4 regions of the Rhizobium sp. G187 genome follow, and region 1 is predicted to be linked to each of the others. Evidence: riboswitches for the same ligand, from Rfam matches in the RefSeq annotation. Region 1 holds a riboswitch; each other region holds the start of a gene.
What was found. A riboswitch is a leader RNA that binds a small molecule or an ion and turns the genes downstream of it on or off. The one in region 1 is predicted to bind cobalamin.
Positions count from the first base shown of each region.

Region 1 (3,755 bases):
GCTTCCACCGGCGCCGTTTCGCCGCTCTGAACAAGGGCCCGGTAGAAGCAGATGGGGACGACATCCCCTCTCGTTGGTTCCGGGGCAGTGTTCAGGGTTAAAGGCCGATCTTGCTCGGTGCCATGCCCCTTATCCGCTTTTCGGGCACCCTCTCCTTGGCCACGGGCTGAAGGAAGAGCCAGCGCTCGCCATTCCTCGACACCCATCACGCCCCGGCCCGGCCACCAGATTCCGGCCTTCAGCAAAGGGCGCGCCGGTTCGGGTTTTTCTACATCAGCCAGCATTGCCTCGGCATAGGCCACGAAGGCCCGGGCATTCGCTTCGCCACCCTCGGTCAAGTAGCTCCACAGGGCCTGTCGATCCTGCTCCATGCAGGCTTGAAATGGCTCCAGCCCGGCATCGGGCTTGTCGTCACCTGGCAGGACGATGATGGCGGCACCGGACCTTCGCGCTGCCGCATGCAGAGCCTCCAGCGCATACTGAAAATAGCTTGCCCCGCCGAGCGCCCGCACCACGATCAGCCGCGCATGGCGCGCGGTTCGCTCGATATAGGTGTCGACCGACATCGGGTGCTTCAACGCCATCAGGCTCGCAAGCCGCCAGGAAAACGTCTCGTCACCCCTTATAGCAACGGCTGCGGCGACGGCTGCCAATTCCGTGTCCGCCGCCGAGAGGAACAGAACGTCCCCGGCCGTTTGGCCGAGGTCGATTGCCTCGTCGCCGTCGCTGATCGACCCCTTCTGGGCAAGAAGCAGATGCATATCAGGCCGCGGCTGCCTCGACGTCCTCAACGACCGAGGCGAAATCCCATTCATGCAGTCCGATCACCACCAGGCGCGTTTCGCGCTTTTCGCTAGATGTCCAGGGGCGGTCGAAATACGTGTCGACGCGAGTTCCGACGGCCTGGATGACGAGGCGCATGGGCTTGCCGGGCACGTCGATGAAACCCTTGAGGCGAAGAATGTCGTGCTTCTCGATGACAGGCTTCAGCCGATCAATAAAGGCCGAGGGATCGGAGACTTCACCCAGCTTCAGAACAAAGCTTTCGAACTCATCGTGATCATGGTGGTGATCGTGGTCGGCGCCAGAGGCATGCAGCGCCTCATGCTCCAGTTCATGATGGGACTTGCGATTGTCGATATCGTCTTCAGTGCTGGCGCCGATCCCGAGCAGGACGAGCGAGGGCACTTCGCCGTTCTTCGCCTCGATCATCGAAGGTTTGCGGCTGGTGCGACCGGTCACCTCGGCGCGCACGGCAGCAATGCCAGTGGCGTCGAGCAGATCGGTCTTGTTGAGAACGATAAGATCGGCACAGGTCAGCTGATCCTCGAACAGTTCCTCGATCGGGCTTTCATGGTCGAGGTTGTCATCCTCGGCACGCTGTGCCGCGACCGCGTCATGATCATCGGCGAAGCGGCCCGCCGCGACGGCGGCACTATCGACCACGGTGACGACGCCATCGACGGTCACACGTGTGCGAATGTCCGGCCAGTTAAAGGCGGCGACCAGCGGCTGCGGCAGAGCCAGGCCCGAGGTCTCGATGACAATGTGATCCGGCTTTACATCGCGATCGAGCAGCTTTTGCATAGTTGGCACGAAGTCGTCTGCAACCGTGCAGCAGATGCAGCCATTGGTCAGTTCGATGATGTCGTCTTCCGTGCAATTGTCAGCGCCGCAGCCCTTCAACACGTCGCCATCCACGCCAAGATCACCGAATTCGTTGATGATGAGAGCGATCTTCTTGCCGCCAGCATTCATCAGCATGTTGCGGATGATGGTGGTCTTGCCCGCACCGAGGAAGCCAGTGATAACGGTCGCGGGGATCTTCTTCTGCAACATGGTTCAACCCTTCATTTTCAGCGGCAATCCGGCCGCAACGAAATAGACGTCTGTCGCCTCTACGGCGATCGACTGGTGGAGGCGGCCGGCATGGTCGCGGAAGGCACGAGCCATCCGGTTTTCCGGCACGATGCCGAGACCGACTTCATTGGAAACAAGGATGATGGAAGCGCTTAGTTTCGGGAGCAGCGCGGCAAGAGCTACGCCCTCGGCATCCACGTCTCGCCCCTCCTCCATCATCAGATTGGTGACCCAGAGCGTCAGGCAATCGATGAGGATGACGCTGTCGGATCGATCGAGCAATTTCAGTGCACCGACCAGATCGAGAGGTTCTTCATGCGTCGTCCAGGCATCGCCGGCGCGGTCTGCCTTGTGGGTCTCAATGCGGGTTTGCATCTCGTCATCCCAGGCACGGCCGGTGGCAAGATAGATGCGGTTAAGCCCGCTTTTGCGCGCCAATCCTTCGGCAAAACGCGATTTGCCGGACCGGGCGCCGCCAAGCACCAGTGTGGAGAGCCGATCATGGCCGCTCATGGCCGTCCTCCGTGGAGGGAGCCTATGGCGCGCGCAAACCGTCGACGGCCCCGGCAGGGACAGCCCATCTGAAACGTCGCCACGACAACCTCCGTGCTGGCAACGGGGAAATTTCCCCAATGTGGACACCATGTCCGCCGGATGGCAGGTCTCCTGGCTCACAGGTCGTGGCGCTTAGCCAACGGGTCTCCCTCGCCTTCCCGGAGTTTAGAGGCGACACGAAAGAGCGGACGATTCGTAGAGAAAGAGGCGTCCTGCCCCGGCTGATCGTGTCGCCACCCCAGTGGCTTTTCCGGCTTTGGCGAAGAACGGAGCAACGAACGCACCATGCGTATGCTGCCCGCCCAGCTTCATCCGGATAGGAGACCCTCGCTGCAATACAGTCGCGGGGTCGGCTGCGTTCGACATGCCCGACCTGGGTCCATGTCCTCGCATTCCCTTTTGCTTTCCGGATTGCATTCCTGCGATCCGAAAACCATCCGACATCAGAATTAGGCGGCCCCAACGCGCAAGTCAATCACGCCGACGACATGGGTTGGCGCGTCCACATGAGGACAAACAGTCACAGGGAAGGCATTCAGCGCTATGGCGCGAGGCAGTTCGGGTTGGTGGTCGCATCGCAGCCTTTACCGAGTCGGACGGCTCCGCTGGCGCCATCCGTCACCGTGCTGGGAGGCCTCGCCGCAGCGCGTGGCGGTGGCGCCTGAACGGGCGCATCTCCGTTTGCGGCAGGCGGCAGTGGGGCCTTCGTCGGCAAGGTCGGCGCGCGGGCGTCAGGGCGTGCTGCCTCTGCAGGTTTTGCAGGCCAAGCCGCGATCTGATCCATCAGCCGGGTCGACAGCGTCCGTTGTGGGGGTAGCCGTCTAACCTGCGGTGTTTTCAGCGAAAAGGCGTAACGGATGCGAGCTGCAATCTCCTCCGCCAAAGCCTCATTGGCATAACGCGGATCGTCTGTCGGCGCGTTGGCCACCAGCTGGCCCTCAGCCACCGGTTCGCCAGTTTCGACGGAGGTGGCGGTCACCGTAAAGCGGGCGCGGTCCATGCGGCGGCGCGCATTATCACCCTTGTCCAGGCGATCGATACGAACGAGAAGAACGACCCTTTGGGCGCCTTGCGGCGGGCGGGTTGCAGCAATCGCCGATCCCACCCGCTGATCGACGCTGCTGAGCAGATCAAGTGGCAGAGTGGCATTCGCCATCACGCTGACGCTGCGGATATTGTAGACGAGCGGCCTGCCGGTCCCCGCATTCGGCAAGCCGATACAGGAGGAAAGGCAAAGCATGAGCCCGAGCGCAATGATCGAGCGGAAGCTGCGGGCGAGCATTTCGGTCCCTGGCTGCTGATTCTACCAGCCAGAGCATCAGCCCATCATAGTTATCGAC
Region 1 is NZ_JBPUGM010000001.1:860,485-864,239, forward strand. It holds gene cobN (cobaltochelatase subunit CobN) at 1-761, opposite strand, end outside; gene cobW (cobalamin biosynthesis protein CobW) at 763-1,839, opposite strand; gene cobU (bifunctional adenosylcobinamide kinase/adenosylcobinamide-phosphate guanylyltransferase) at 1,843-2,373, opposite strand; cobalamin riboswitch at 2,500-2,868, opposite strand; gene ACSV9I_RS04115 (hypothetical protein) at 2,957-3,697, opposite strand.

Region 2 (3,755 bases), 450 kb from region 1:
CAAGCGCATGGGATGCCCTGGAGAGCGCATTGCTGCACCACACCGGATCGGCTCGGTTCAGGCCGTGGCGGTTGCCTGGGAGGTCAGCGAAGACTTGCTGGAACGCATGAAGATCGTCGCCGAGATCGATGGTACGGTTCTCGAAGAACCGATGACACTGAACGCCGCCCGGGCTGCGTGATGGTGCGACGGCCGCCTCTTTTGGGGCGGTCGTCTCGACTTGTTTATTTTAGTGTCGGCCACTGCTACGTATGCATCAACGCCTATTGAATGGCGCACAGCAATACGTTCATTACCGAAAGTGTCGGCGTGGCCAAACGACGGATTCTTCCCCTGATCTTGCTGGTCGGCCTGACGATGGGGGGCAGCGACGCCCTTGCCGATGTCTGCCGCACTTTGGAGGCCAATTTCCACAAGGCCGTGCAACAGGCCGCAGATCCAGTCGCCGCCGCACGTTATGCCAGTGCCGTCGCCCAGCAAAACCTCGAACTGAGAAGGGTCCGCCAGGATCAGCGTCGGCTTCGCTGCTTGAACTCCTCGATCATTCAGGTCCGCCCAGATGGCGGTAGCGACTGTGGCGACATCGCCAAGTCCATCGATAGAATGGAAGAGAACCTCTCGATCCTGACCGCAAAACTGAAAGAATTGCGCGGCCAGCCAACGCGAGAGCAAAGGATCGACGAACTCGTCGCCAATGGCTGTAGCCTGGAAGGCATCGAAACAGACGAGCAGAACGTGCGGACGCCGTACCTCGATACAGTCCCCGAGGTTGATCGGGCGAGTAAGAATCTTGGGCAATTCGAAAAACCGCGCCTCCTGCCGACCGGCAATGTCCGAACGCTCTGCGTCCGGACCTGCGACGGTGGCTTCTTCCCCATTTCGTCACAGAGTTCGGCGACCTATTTCGAGCGTGACGCCACCCTGTGCCAGAACATGTGTCCGGGCGTAAAGACAGAGCTGTTCTATCAGCCCCCCCTTCAAGGAGATGCCGCAGACATGATCTCTGTGGCGACTGGCCAGTCATATCGCGACCTGCCGTCAGCATTTGCTTATCGCAGCCGCGGCCGTGATGAGAGTTGTTCCTGCAACTTCTCCAGCAATCGCGGCAGTGGTGCGGGCATCGCCAAACAAGCTGAACCGCAAACGTCCATCCGCCAGCTGAGCGCCCCCTCTGTCAGCTTGCAGAACAAGTCGATTCCAGCACCAGAGCGAGATCTCGACGAAGCGGCGCTCGGCGCACGCAAGGTTGGGCCGGTCTTCCTGCCGCCCGACAAGGGCACGATCAACCTTCGGAATCCTGCCCAGCCCGGCCCTCAACCATTGCAGGAATGACCGCGTCAGAAGCAAAACCTGGCTCGTCCCAACCATCCAGATGCACGAGACTGCCGAGCGGCAACCGACTGCGCCAGCCTTTGACTTCCAGTTCGGGTTGGCAATAAAGTTCAGCGACGAAGCCGACGCACAAATAGCCGATGATATGGATATGCTTGGGAATACCGAGCACAGCCTTCACATCCTCCTCGTGGAAGATGCTGACCCAACCAACCCCGACACCCTCGGCCCTCGCAGCAAGCCAGAGGTTCTGGATGGCACAGACGGTTGAATAGGCGTCCATATGCGGATTGTGGGTGCGACCGAGAACGACAGGCCCAGCACGGCCGGGATCACAGGTCACGCAGATATTGAGGGGTGCCTTCTCTATGCCCTGCAGTTTCAGGCTGTCATAAATCGCGCGCTTCTCCTCAGGAAACATCGCGGCGGCCTCGCGATTGGCCCTCTCAAAGGCTTCGCGAACAGCACGTTTGCGCGCTGCATCGCGAACAAGAATGAAGTCCCAGGGTTGCATGAAGCCAACGGATGGCGCCGCGTGAGCAGCGTCCAGCAGACGCATCACCAAGTCATCCGGCAAGGGATCGGAGACAAACTGGTCCCGCACATCGCGCCTTGTATGTATGGCGCGATAAACCGCGGCGCGTTCGGCTTCGGAAAATGAGGATGCGGGCGCTAGTGCGCCCCGGTACGCGTCGTGCATCGCTTGGTCCCCAACAATGCGCAACCGCCCGCCGTCCGCGCGGGCTAGTCCATGATGTCAGGCCGGTCTTCTGACTCGGCGTCCTCCGTTTCACGCAACCTTCCCGATCATTCCGACCAGTGGCTGGGTCTCCCCCGCGTGAACGTCAGCCTTACAGCGTTGGGCACGTGCCGGAATTGCACCGACTTCCCGATTCTCCCGCCTGCGCGGGCACCTGACAGCCCAAGGCTTACACCCTGATTGGAGGCGCGCGCAAGAAGTCTGGCCTGGCCTATGGATTTTCCGGGAAGTAGCGCACATAGGCAAAGGCTCCGCCATCGGGAGACCAGTTCGGCACATTGATCGTGCCTTGCCCGCCGAAGAGTTCGAAAAGAACTTCCTGATTGCTGCCGTCCATATCCATCAGGCAGAGTTTGACATCCTTGTCGCGCGGATGGTCGAAGACATCTGGCGCATAGGAAAGATAGAGAACCTTGTCGTTGTTCGGCGACGGATGCGGAAACCAGTCCCCGGAATCGCTGTTTGTCAGGCGCTGCACGTCACGGCCGTCAGGGCGCATGCGCCAGATCTGCATCAGCCCGCTGCGACTGGAGTTGAAGTAGATCCATTCGCCATCCGCCGACCAGTCAGGACCATCATTGCGTCCCTCACCCTGTGTCAGACGCAGTTCGTCTCCGCCATCGACCGGGATGGTGTAGATGTCAAAGATATCATCACGGATGCCGCAATAGGCAAGCGTCTTTCCATCCGGTGACCAGCCATGCCAATAGGAGGGCATGTTTTTCGTCACCTGACGCGGCATGCCGCCTTCGGCCGGCAGGACATAAATACAGGACTGACCAACCAGTGTTCTGTCGCAGATCGCCAGCATGGAACCATCGGGCGAAATGCCGTGATCATTGTTGATGCGAATTGCAAAACCGGTATCGACCTCTTCCGGCTCGCTATCTTCATCAAGCCAGATCCGATGCAGCAGTCCATCACCATTGATCAGCAGATACGAACCGTCCGGCGACCAGTTTGGTGCTTCGACCAGAAGATCTGTTTCCCAGACCACGGTCGAGGTTCGGGTTTCCATATCATAGATTTCAACCGAACTGCGCATCACACCATCTTTCTGCCGGGACAAGCGCCCGAATCTCTATTGTACGCGTGCCGTCTGCTATTGCTCAGTCACGATCGCGGTAGCGATTGGTAATCGGATAGCGGCGATCTCGGCCGAAGTTCTTCTTTGTGATCTTGACGCCGGGTGCGGACTGGCGACGCTTGTATTCCGCCAGATAGAGCAGATGCTCGACCCGGTGCACCGTTGCAATCTCATGGCCACGCGCAACGATCTCGTCGACGCCCATTTCCCGCTCCACCAGGCATTCAAGGATGTCATCGAGCACCGGATAGGGCGGCAGCGAATCCTGGTCTGTCTGGTTCGGACGAAGCTCGGCGGATGGCGCCTTGGACAGGATGTTGGCCGGGATGACCTCCCCAGAAGGTCCGAGCGCACCGGGCGGCACATGGCTGTTGCGCCAGGCGGACAAGGCATAGACCTGCATCTTGTAAAGGTCCTTGATCGGGTTGAACCCGCCATTCATATCGCCATACAGCGTCGCATAACCAACCGACATCTCCGACTTGTTGCCGGTCGTTACCACCATAGAGCCGAACTTGTTCGAAACAGCCATGAGAATGGTGCCACGCGCCCGGCTCTGCAGGTTTTCCTCGGTGA
Region 2 is NZ_JBPUGM010000001.1:412,378-416,132, reverse strand. It holds gene ACSV9I_RS01935 (acyl-homoserine-lactone synthase) at 1-181, shown strand, start outside; gene ACSV9I_RS01930 (DUF2865 domain-containing protein) at 271-1,332, shown strand; gene bluB (5,6-dimethylbenzimidazole synthase) at 1,283-2,032, opposite strand; cobalamin riboswitch at 2,076-2,265, opposite strand; gene ACSV9I_RS01920 (TolB family protein) at 2,304-3,137, opposite strand; gene ACSV9I_RS01915 (NAD+ synthase) at 3,202-3,755, opposite strand, start outside.
Region 2: it holds a riboswitch for cobalamin, as region 1 does, so the genes downstream of both, bluB (5,6-dimethylbenzimidazole synthase) here and cobU (bifunctional adenosylcobinamide kinase/adenosylcobinamide-phosphate guanylyltransferase) in region 1, are expected to answer to the same signal.

Region 3 (3,755 bases), on a different contig from region 1:
ATCGCACCGATGCGGGTGGTAATCTGATCAAGGCCCGCACGATAACCGGCAACCAGCGCCTCTGCTCTATCTTCGACCGCGAAAATCCGGCCAAGATTGATGATATCGGTGAACATGTCCTCCATCGTCGGCTTGTTCTTCGCCATGATGTGGATGCAGGATTCGGTCAATTCGTAGACCTTGATGCCGAACGGTTCGAGCGTTTCGGGGGTGACCTCGCCGCCAACCTTCATGCCGTAGTTCCATCCAGCAAAGTAAAGGTCAGCGTCCACGTCGAGCAGCACTTCCTTGGTCGGGTACTTCGGCGAAAGCTCCGGGAGTTCCTTCACGCCTTCACGCAAGGTCTCATCCAGCGTCTTCCATCCCGAGACACCCGTATAGCCGACCATGTGATCCTGTAGCTTCAAGGCGAGCATCATCTCGGTCAGATTGACGTCGTTTGAAACGGCACGCTTTGGCGGCGCGTCGAAGGTGACTTCTCGATTGCAGCTCTTCACCGTCACCGGAGCCGCCAGTGCGCTGGTTGCGAGGAACGTGGCGACAACACCGAAGACCAATCGGGAGAACAAGGCGGCAGGCATGAGAGACCCTTTCAAAATCAGGAAGCGGCAAGGGAAAATGAGAAGCCGGACAATCGGCCGTGATCATCGGCTCTGTGATTGGCCGTCACACCGAAGGTACGAGACAGAAGTTTTTCGGTCAGAACCGATTTAGGATCGCCGAAAGCCGTCAGGGACCCGGCATTCATCAAGCCCACATGGGTGGCAAAATCGGTTGCCAGATTGATGTCGTGCAAGGTGGTGATAATGGTCAGCTTCAGCCGTCCCAGGAGGTCGAGAATCTCGAGCTGGTGTCGGATGTCGAGATGATTTGTCGGCTCATCGAGGATCATGATCTGCGGCTGCTGCGCCAGCGCGCGGGCGACGAGCACCCGCTGCTTCTCACCACCCGACAATGTCGAGAACTGCCGCTTGCCCATATCCGCCAGGCTCAAGTGTTCGAGCGCGTGATCAACCTGGTCGCGATCCTCGGCCGTCCAGCCGGATAGCCCGGTACGCCACGGAATTCGGCCCATCATCACGACATCGCGGACGTTGAATGGAAAGTCGGCCGGCATCTCCTGCAGAACAACGCCAACTTTCTGGGCAACGCGCCGGGCCTGCATCTGCCAGATGTCTTCGCCTTCAATATGAACCCGACCTTCTCGGGGCATAAGGCCACGGTAGAGGCAGCGAAGCAGGGTGGTCTTGCCTGCTCCATTCGGACCAATAATAGCCAATCGATCGCCGGCTTTCAGAGCGAAGCTGACGTCACGGATGAGAAAGCGTGCGGCATCCGGCCCCCAGCCGAGATCTGAGACCTGGATACCAACTCCTTGCGTGTCACAGCTCATTAGAGACGCCCCTGCTTGGTGTCAGGGGGCAGCGGGGTCCAAGGCATCCGCGCGCGAACCATGTCAGCCATGCCGATGCCACAGCATCCCGGGCAATGGATTAGCTGGTGATATGTGAGACTTGCCACGACTTTCCCCCCAAGGACTGACCGGGAGGCGAAATGGCAAATTTTTCATGCGCTGGCGACCAGCGCAATTTTCCATTCAGATCCATCGGAACACCCCGTCCGCTGCAGTTACATTTCTCTTGACGGCAGGTCTCCTGGCTCACGGATATGTGCAGATCATCAACCTTCCCGCGAAACTTCGCAGTGGCTTGGCGCTCTCACGCCACCAGGATGAACGGCAATCCGCTTACAGTTGCGGGGGCAGCCACGGTCTTGGTCCCTGTATGGGTCGTCCTCACCGTGTTCCCTATTAATCCCCTCGAAGTCATCCGATGAGGGAACCGTCCCCTTCTGAATAGGGTGCCAAAGCTCTGCTGGTCAAGCCCCTCACCTGCGCATCAATCAATTCCTGCGTTCTGTAATATCATTACAATGCGAGTGCAAGGAAATTCCCGTGCTTAGGCGCGTGCCGTCTCAGACGATGAAAGCCTGGAGAAACACCGGGCAAACGCGGGTAGTGCAGTCCGATCCCCCCAGTAAGAGACAGTCGCCAATCCGCCGCCTGCGGAAGTGGCATCTCCGGGCCAGCTCAGCAAGCCAGCCGGAGATCAGGCGCCGTTCCTACCTGTGCCGGAGGTCGATTGGAGGTCAAGCCTGAGGACGGCCCACGCTGCGACGGCGGATCTCGATAATCAGGACGCCGAGCAGGGTCGCGGCGATCAGGATGACACAGAGCGCGTTGATCGTTGGCGTAATCCCACTTCGGACCTTCGAGAAAACGTAGACGGTCAAGGTATCGTAGGGGCCGCGTGTGAAGAGCGTTACGTTGAAGTTCTCGATCGACTGGAAGAAAGCGATAACGGCGCCAGCACCCAGTGCCGGGTAGAGATGCGGCAGAAGAATGCGGCGCAGAACCATCATATGGCTTGCACCGAGATCAAGGGCTGCTTCCTCCAGCGAGCGGTCGAAACTCTGAAGGCGCGCAAGGACCAACAACATCACGAAGGCCGAGATATAGGAGGCCTGGCCGAGGACCGCGAGATGCAGGCCGGGGGCCACGCCGAGCGAATTCCAGAACAGCAGGGTCGATATGCCGATGACGGCGCCGGGCGTGAGCACGGGCGCGACCATCATTCCATAGAGTGTGGATCGGAGCGTGCCGCCGAGATTGTTGACGAGGATGGCAGCGGCGGTGCCGATCGGGACAGAGATCGCGACGACAGCGAGCGCAACCAGCAAGGTGTTCTTGAAGGCGTTCAGCAGGCGAGCATCGTTCCACAATTCGACAAACCACTGCAGGGTAAATCCCTGCCAGGGAAACACGGAGGGAAACCGCGTGTCGTTAAAGGCGGCGCCGCCCATGACCACCAGTGGCAGCAAGAGATAGGCAAGGAAGATTACGAGATAGACGCGAAACAGCCAGTCGGATTTCTGGGTCATGCCGGCCTCACTTCGCAATGTCGGACAGTTTGACGCGGAAGATCCGCATCACGGCGGTGACGAAGAGCGTGCACAGGATCAGAAGCAGGAATGCGTAGGCCGCGCCCGTATTCCAGTCGAGCGATTCGAACATCCATTGCTGGATGATTTCCGTGAACCAGCGCGAATTGGTCGACGCGAGCAGCGTCGGCACGAGGATAGACCCGGCCGAGAGCATGAAGACCATCACGGATCCAGAAGCGATGCCCGGTTTGGCATGGGGGAGGATCACGCGCCAGTGGATGCGCCACCAGGATGCACCCAGATCGTCCGCCGCCTCGATCTGGCTCGTATCGAGCGACTGGATCGCATTGTAGACCGGGAACAGCATGAACAGGACATAGGTGTAGACGAGGCCGATCATCACGCTGCGGAAACCAGTCATCCAGCGGATCGGGCGTTCGATGAGACCGATATCGAGCAGGATGTAGTTGAGCGGTCCCTTCAGCGACAGGATGATGAACCAGGCGAAGGAGCGCATGATTTCGCTGACCCAGAGCGGAATGGTGAGCAGCAGGAAGATGGTCGGCAGGCTCTTGAGCGATGCCTTTTTCGACAGGTAGTAGGCGAGCGGATAGGCAATGGCGAAACAGATCGCGGTCACGATCGAGGAATAGAGGACCGTCCAGATAAAGACCGAGATGTGGATCGGGCTCTGAAAGAAGGTCAGGTAGTTCTTGAGTGTATAGACATCCTTCGGGCCGCCCATTTCCTGTACCGGCAGATAGGGTCTGAAGGAGTTTTCGAACAGATAGAGGTTTGGCACGATGACGAGC
Region 3 is NZ_JBPUGM010000008.1:28,748-32,502, reverse strand. It holds gene ACSV9I_RS19425 (ABC transporter substrate-binding protein) at 1-581, opposite strand, end outside; gene ACSV9I_RS19420 (ABC transporter ATP-binding protein) at 599-1,393, opposite strand; cobalamin riboswitch at 1,629-1,861, opposite strand; gene ACSV9I_RS19415 (ABC transporter permease) at 2,149-2,940, opposite strand; gene ACSV9I_RS19410 (ABC transporter permease) at 2,948-3,755, opposite strand, start outside.
Region 3: it holds a riboswitch for cobalamin, as region 1 does, so the genes downstream of both, ACSV9I_RS19420 (ABC transporter ATP-binding protein) here and cobU (bifunctional adenosylcobinamide kinase/adenosylcobinamide-phosphate guanylyltransferase) in region 1, are expected to answer to the same signal.

Region 4 (3,755 bases), on a different contig from region 1:
AATTTGCGCACAGGCGCTGTCCCGACCTCCGGACATCCACGGAATTCGGATGTTTGGTGGTGAACAGGGAGACCGCTGCTGCGAATGTGGCCTGTCCGTCGCTCAGAGCTTTTGAATGATTTTGCGCAATTCCGCGTTGCGGGCGCCCAGCATCAACACGTTACGCAGAGCTTCCTGTGGGTCCTGCGTGGTGAACAAGAGGCCATTCTCGCGCACCGTCCGGTCGATCGCCATTGCCTTGGTTTCCGCCTCCGGCTTCATCGCGACGGCGAAATACATACGGGCATAGCTCTGCCGGATCTGGTCGAAGAAGGATTCGCTGCCGCCGAGCTCTGCCACGAAGTTGGCGATATAGAAGGCCCAGCGCACATCGGCATATTGCGCGAAGTTCGTCCGTGCTGCAGTCACATGGCAATAGCCCAGATGCGGGCTGTTGTTCAGCGTGCGGTGGAAGATGAGTTTTGGAAAGCGGATGTCGCGGTGCACCGCGTTGATGCGCGCATGGGTCGTCTCGGCTGCTGCCTCAAGCCGCTTGCCCGTTCGCTCGGCAACTTCTTCATAGGTCAGATAGCGTCGTTCATCTGCCAGCCAGTCCTCGCGGCTGCGCGAAATGCGACCTGTGCGCAAGAACTCGGTATGCTGTGCCTTGGCCAGCGCCTTCGCGTCGCTTTTCTTTGGCGATGCGTAATATCTGAGTTTCTGCATGTCGATATCCCGGCCCTGACAGACGCGCGCGAGAAAAGCTCGACGCAGCCTGATTGATGGCGATTTGCAGATAGTATCGCTGAAACACGTTTCCCGAAGCTTGCCAGTCGCAAAAGCTCAAAACATCTCCGCCGTTGGCCATTTTGCGCCATCGTGACCTGTCGTCCGGAATGCGGCATTGCTTAGACGCAAGTAAAGTAACGAAAATTTCTCCACGGGCGCTGGACAAGCGAAGTTGCGACATGTCGCAAACACTTCCGACCGTGTCGTTTCGCAGTGCGGCGAGAATTTCGACCGTGTGATTAGATGAACCCAAGCTCGAGGTGCCGCCCAGCTAGGGAGGGTGGAAATCGGGAAGCCGGTCAAAATCCGGCGCTGCCCCCGCAACGGTGGTGGAGAATGCGCTTCGGCAAAAGGCCACTGGGGGCAACCCTGGGAAGGCGCCGGCGCGGTCCGTGAATGGACCACTCCTTAGCCCGGAAACCAGCCTCGGGAAACGAACATTCAAGGTCGCGGAGGGCGGCCGGAGATGCGTCAGGTCCGCTTCCCAAGGAAGCGGGGCGATCCTTCTCCGCTCTTCTCCGCCAGCGCTTAAACGAGGACGACATGGACCTGCAGGCGACGATACTGCGACAGCTCAAAAACCGCCGCGAGGGTTTCTCCCTTGAGCAGCCCTTCTATATCGACCAGGATTACTTCAAGCTCGATATGGAGCAGATCTGGTATCGCGACTGGCTGTTTGTCGGCCATGATTGCGAAATCCCGCGCGCCGGCAATTATTTCACCGCACAGATCGGCGATTATCCCGTCGTCATGGTGCGCGGCAAGGATCAGGTCATCCGGGCCTTCCACAACACCTGCCGCCATCGCGGCCACCGCGTCTGCACCCAGGATCGCGGCGCATCTGCCAAGCTCGTCTGTCCCTATCACCAGTGGACCTACGATCTCGATGGCTCGCTCGTCTTTGCCCGCCAGATGGGCGAAACCTTTGACAAGAGCGAATTCGGCCTGAAGACCGTGCATTGCGAAAGCGTCGCCGGCTACATCTTCATCTGCCTGGCCAATGATGCCCCCGATTTCGCCCCCGTCCGCGCCTCGATCGAGCCCTACATGAAGCCGCACCGGCTGTGGGAGGCGAAGGTTGCCCACCAGAACACCATCATCGAGAAGGGCAACTGGAAGCTCGTCTGGGAAAACAACCGCGAGTGCTATCACTGCGCCGGCAATCACCCGGAGCTCTGCCGCACTTATCCGGAAGCCCCGACCGCAACCGGCGTGCAGGGTGCAGGCGACGACCCGTTCATCTCCGAACACTGGGCGCGCTGCGAAGCTGCAGGCCTGCCGTCCGAGTTCAAGATGGACCCGTCCGGCCAGTTCCGCACCGCCCGCATGCCTCTGATCCAGGATGCCGAAAGCTACACCATGTCCGGCAAGCGTGCGGTGAAGAAGCCGCTCTCGGCCGAGGTCCCGATCAGCCATATCGGCACCATGCTGCTCTTCCACTATCCGACGACCTGGAACCACATTCTTGGCGACCATGCGATTTCCTTCCGCGTGCTGCCGCTCTCGGCTGAGGAAACCGCCGTCACCACCACCTGGCTGGTCAACAAGGATGCAGTCGAAGGCGTTGACTACGACCTCGAGGAACTGACCCATGTCTGGAACATGACCAATGATCAGGACCGGTCGATCGTCGAAGAAAATGCTTTCGGCATCCGCTCGCCGGCCTATGAGCCCGGTCCTTACTCGGTGGACCACGAAGGCGGCGTGATGCAGTTCGTCGAATGGTACACGACCTTCATGATCAACCGCTTGCAGGGCGACAAGGCCCGCCTGACAGCGGTGGCGTGAGATGAATATCGCCGTCACCCAGTATCGCCATGTCGATGAGATGCGCCCCTGGTCCGACCGGGAGCATCTCCTTGAGTGTGTTGCCGTCACGCCGGAAGCCCCCGACGTGATGACCTTCACCTTCAAGCCGAACAAGCCCGGCCTCTGGTTCCGTTATCTGCCCGGCCAGTTCGTGACGCTCGAAATCCCTGTCGGCCCCGAGCCGGTGATGCGCACCTATACCCTGTCGTCGAGCCCGTCTCGTCCCTATACGGTGGCGGTCACGGTCAAGGCGCAGGCCGACAGCATCGGCACGCGTTGGATGTTCGATCACCTGAAGCCGGGCATGGCGCTGAAGGCGATCGGGCCGCTGGGTGACTTCTCCTATGCAAAGCACCCGGGCAGGAAATACCTCTTCATCTCCGCCGGCTCCGGCATCACGCCCATGGTGTCGATGACCCGCGACATGGCAGATCGGGCACCCGATAGCGATATCACCTTCCTCAATTGTGCCCGCTCCCCTGATGACATCATCTTTCGCTGGGAGCTGGAGGCCAAGGCGCGCGAGATGCCGCATCTCACGCTCGGCTTCATTGTCGAGCAAGTGTCGCGCGGCCAGCTCTGGTCGGGCCTGAAGGGTCGTATCGACAAGGCGAAGATCGCACTCCTGGCGCCTGACTTCCTTGAGCGCACCGTGTTCTGCTGCGGACCGGCGCCCTTCATGGCAACCGTTCGTGAAGCGCTTGAAGGCGCCGGCTTCGACATGAAGCAGTATCACGAGGAAGCCTTCCAGCCAGTCAAGCCGGAACTGCCGATCGTGGTCGCCGACCATTCGGACGGCGAAGCGGCAACCAAGGTCACCTTTGCCATGTCGGGCAAGGACGGTCTTTGTGCGCCGGGCCATACCGTGCTGCAGGCGGCGCGTGCCGCCGGCGTTCGCATCGGCGCAGCCTGCGAGTCTGGCCTTTGCGGCACCTGCAAGGTGATGAAGCTGTCCGGCGAGGTCGAGATGGACCACAATGGCGGCATTCTCGACGACGAGATCGACGAGGGCTACATCCTTGCCTGCTGTTCGCGCCCGAAAGGCGACATCGAGATCGAGGCCTGAGACAAGATTCCTTCATGTGAAGGCGGCGGTCCGGCATCGCCGCCTTCGATACGCCTGACTGGAGGGCTGCTGCCCTCCATGTTTCTCCCGATATGCATGGAACATCCGGCTG
Region 4 is NZ_JBPUGM010000002.1:323,002-326,756, forward strand. It holds gene ACSV9I_RS06390 (DUF6656 family protein) at 103-705, opposite strand; cobalamin riboswitch at 1,010-1,211, shown strand; gene ACSV9I_RS06395 (aromatic ring-hydroxylating oxygenase subunit alpha) at 1,312-2,556, shown strand; gene ACSV9I_RS06400 (hybrid-cluster NAD(P)-dependent oxidoreductase) at 2,558-3,643, shown strand.
Region 4: it holds a riboswitch for cobalamin, as region 1 does, so the genes downstream of both, ACSV9I_RS06395 (aromatic ring-hydroxylating oxygenase subunit alpha) here and cobU (bifunctional adenosylcobinamide kinase/adenosylcobinamide-phosphate guanylyltransferase) in region 1, are expected to answer to the same signal.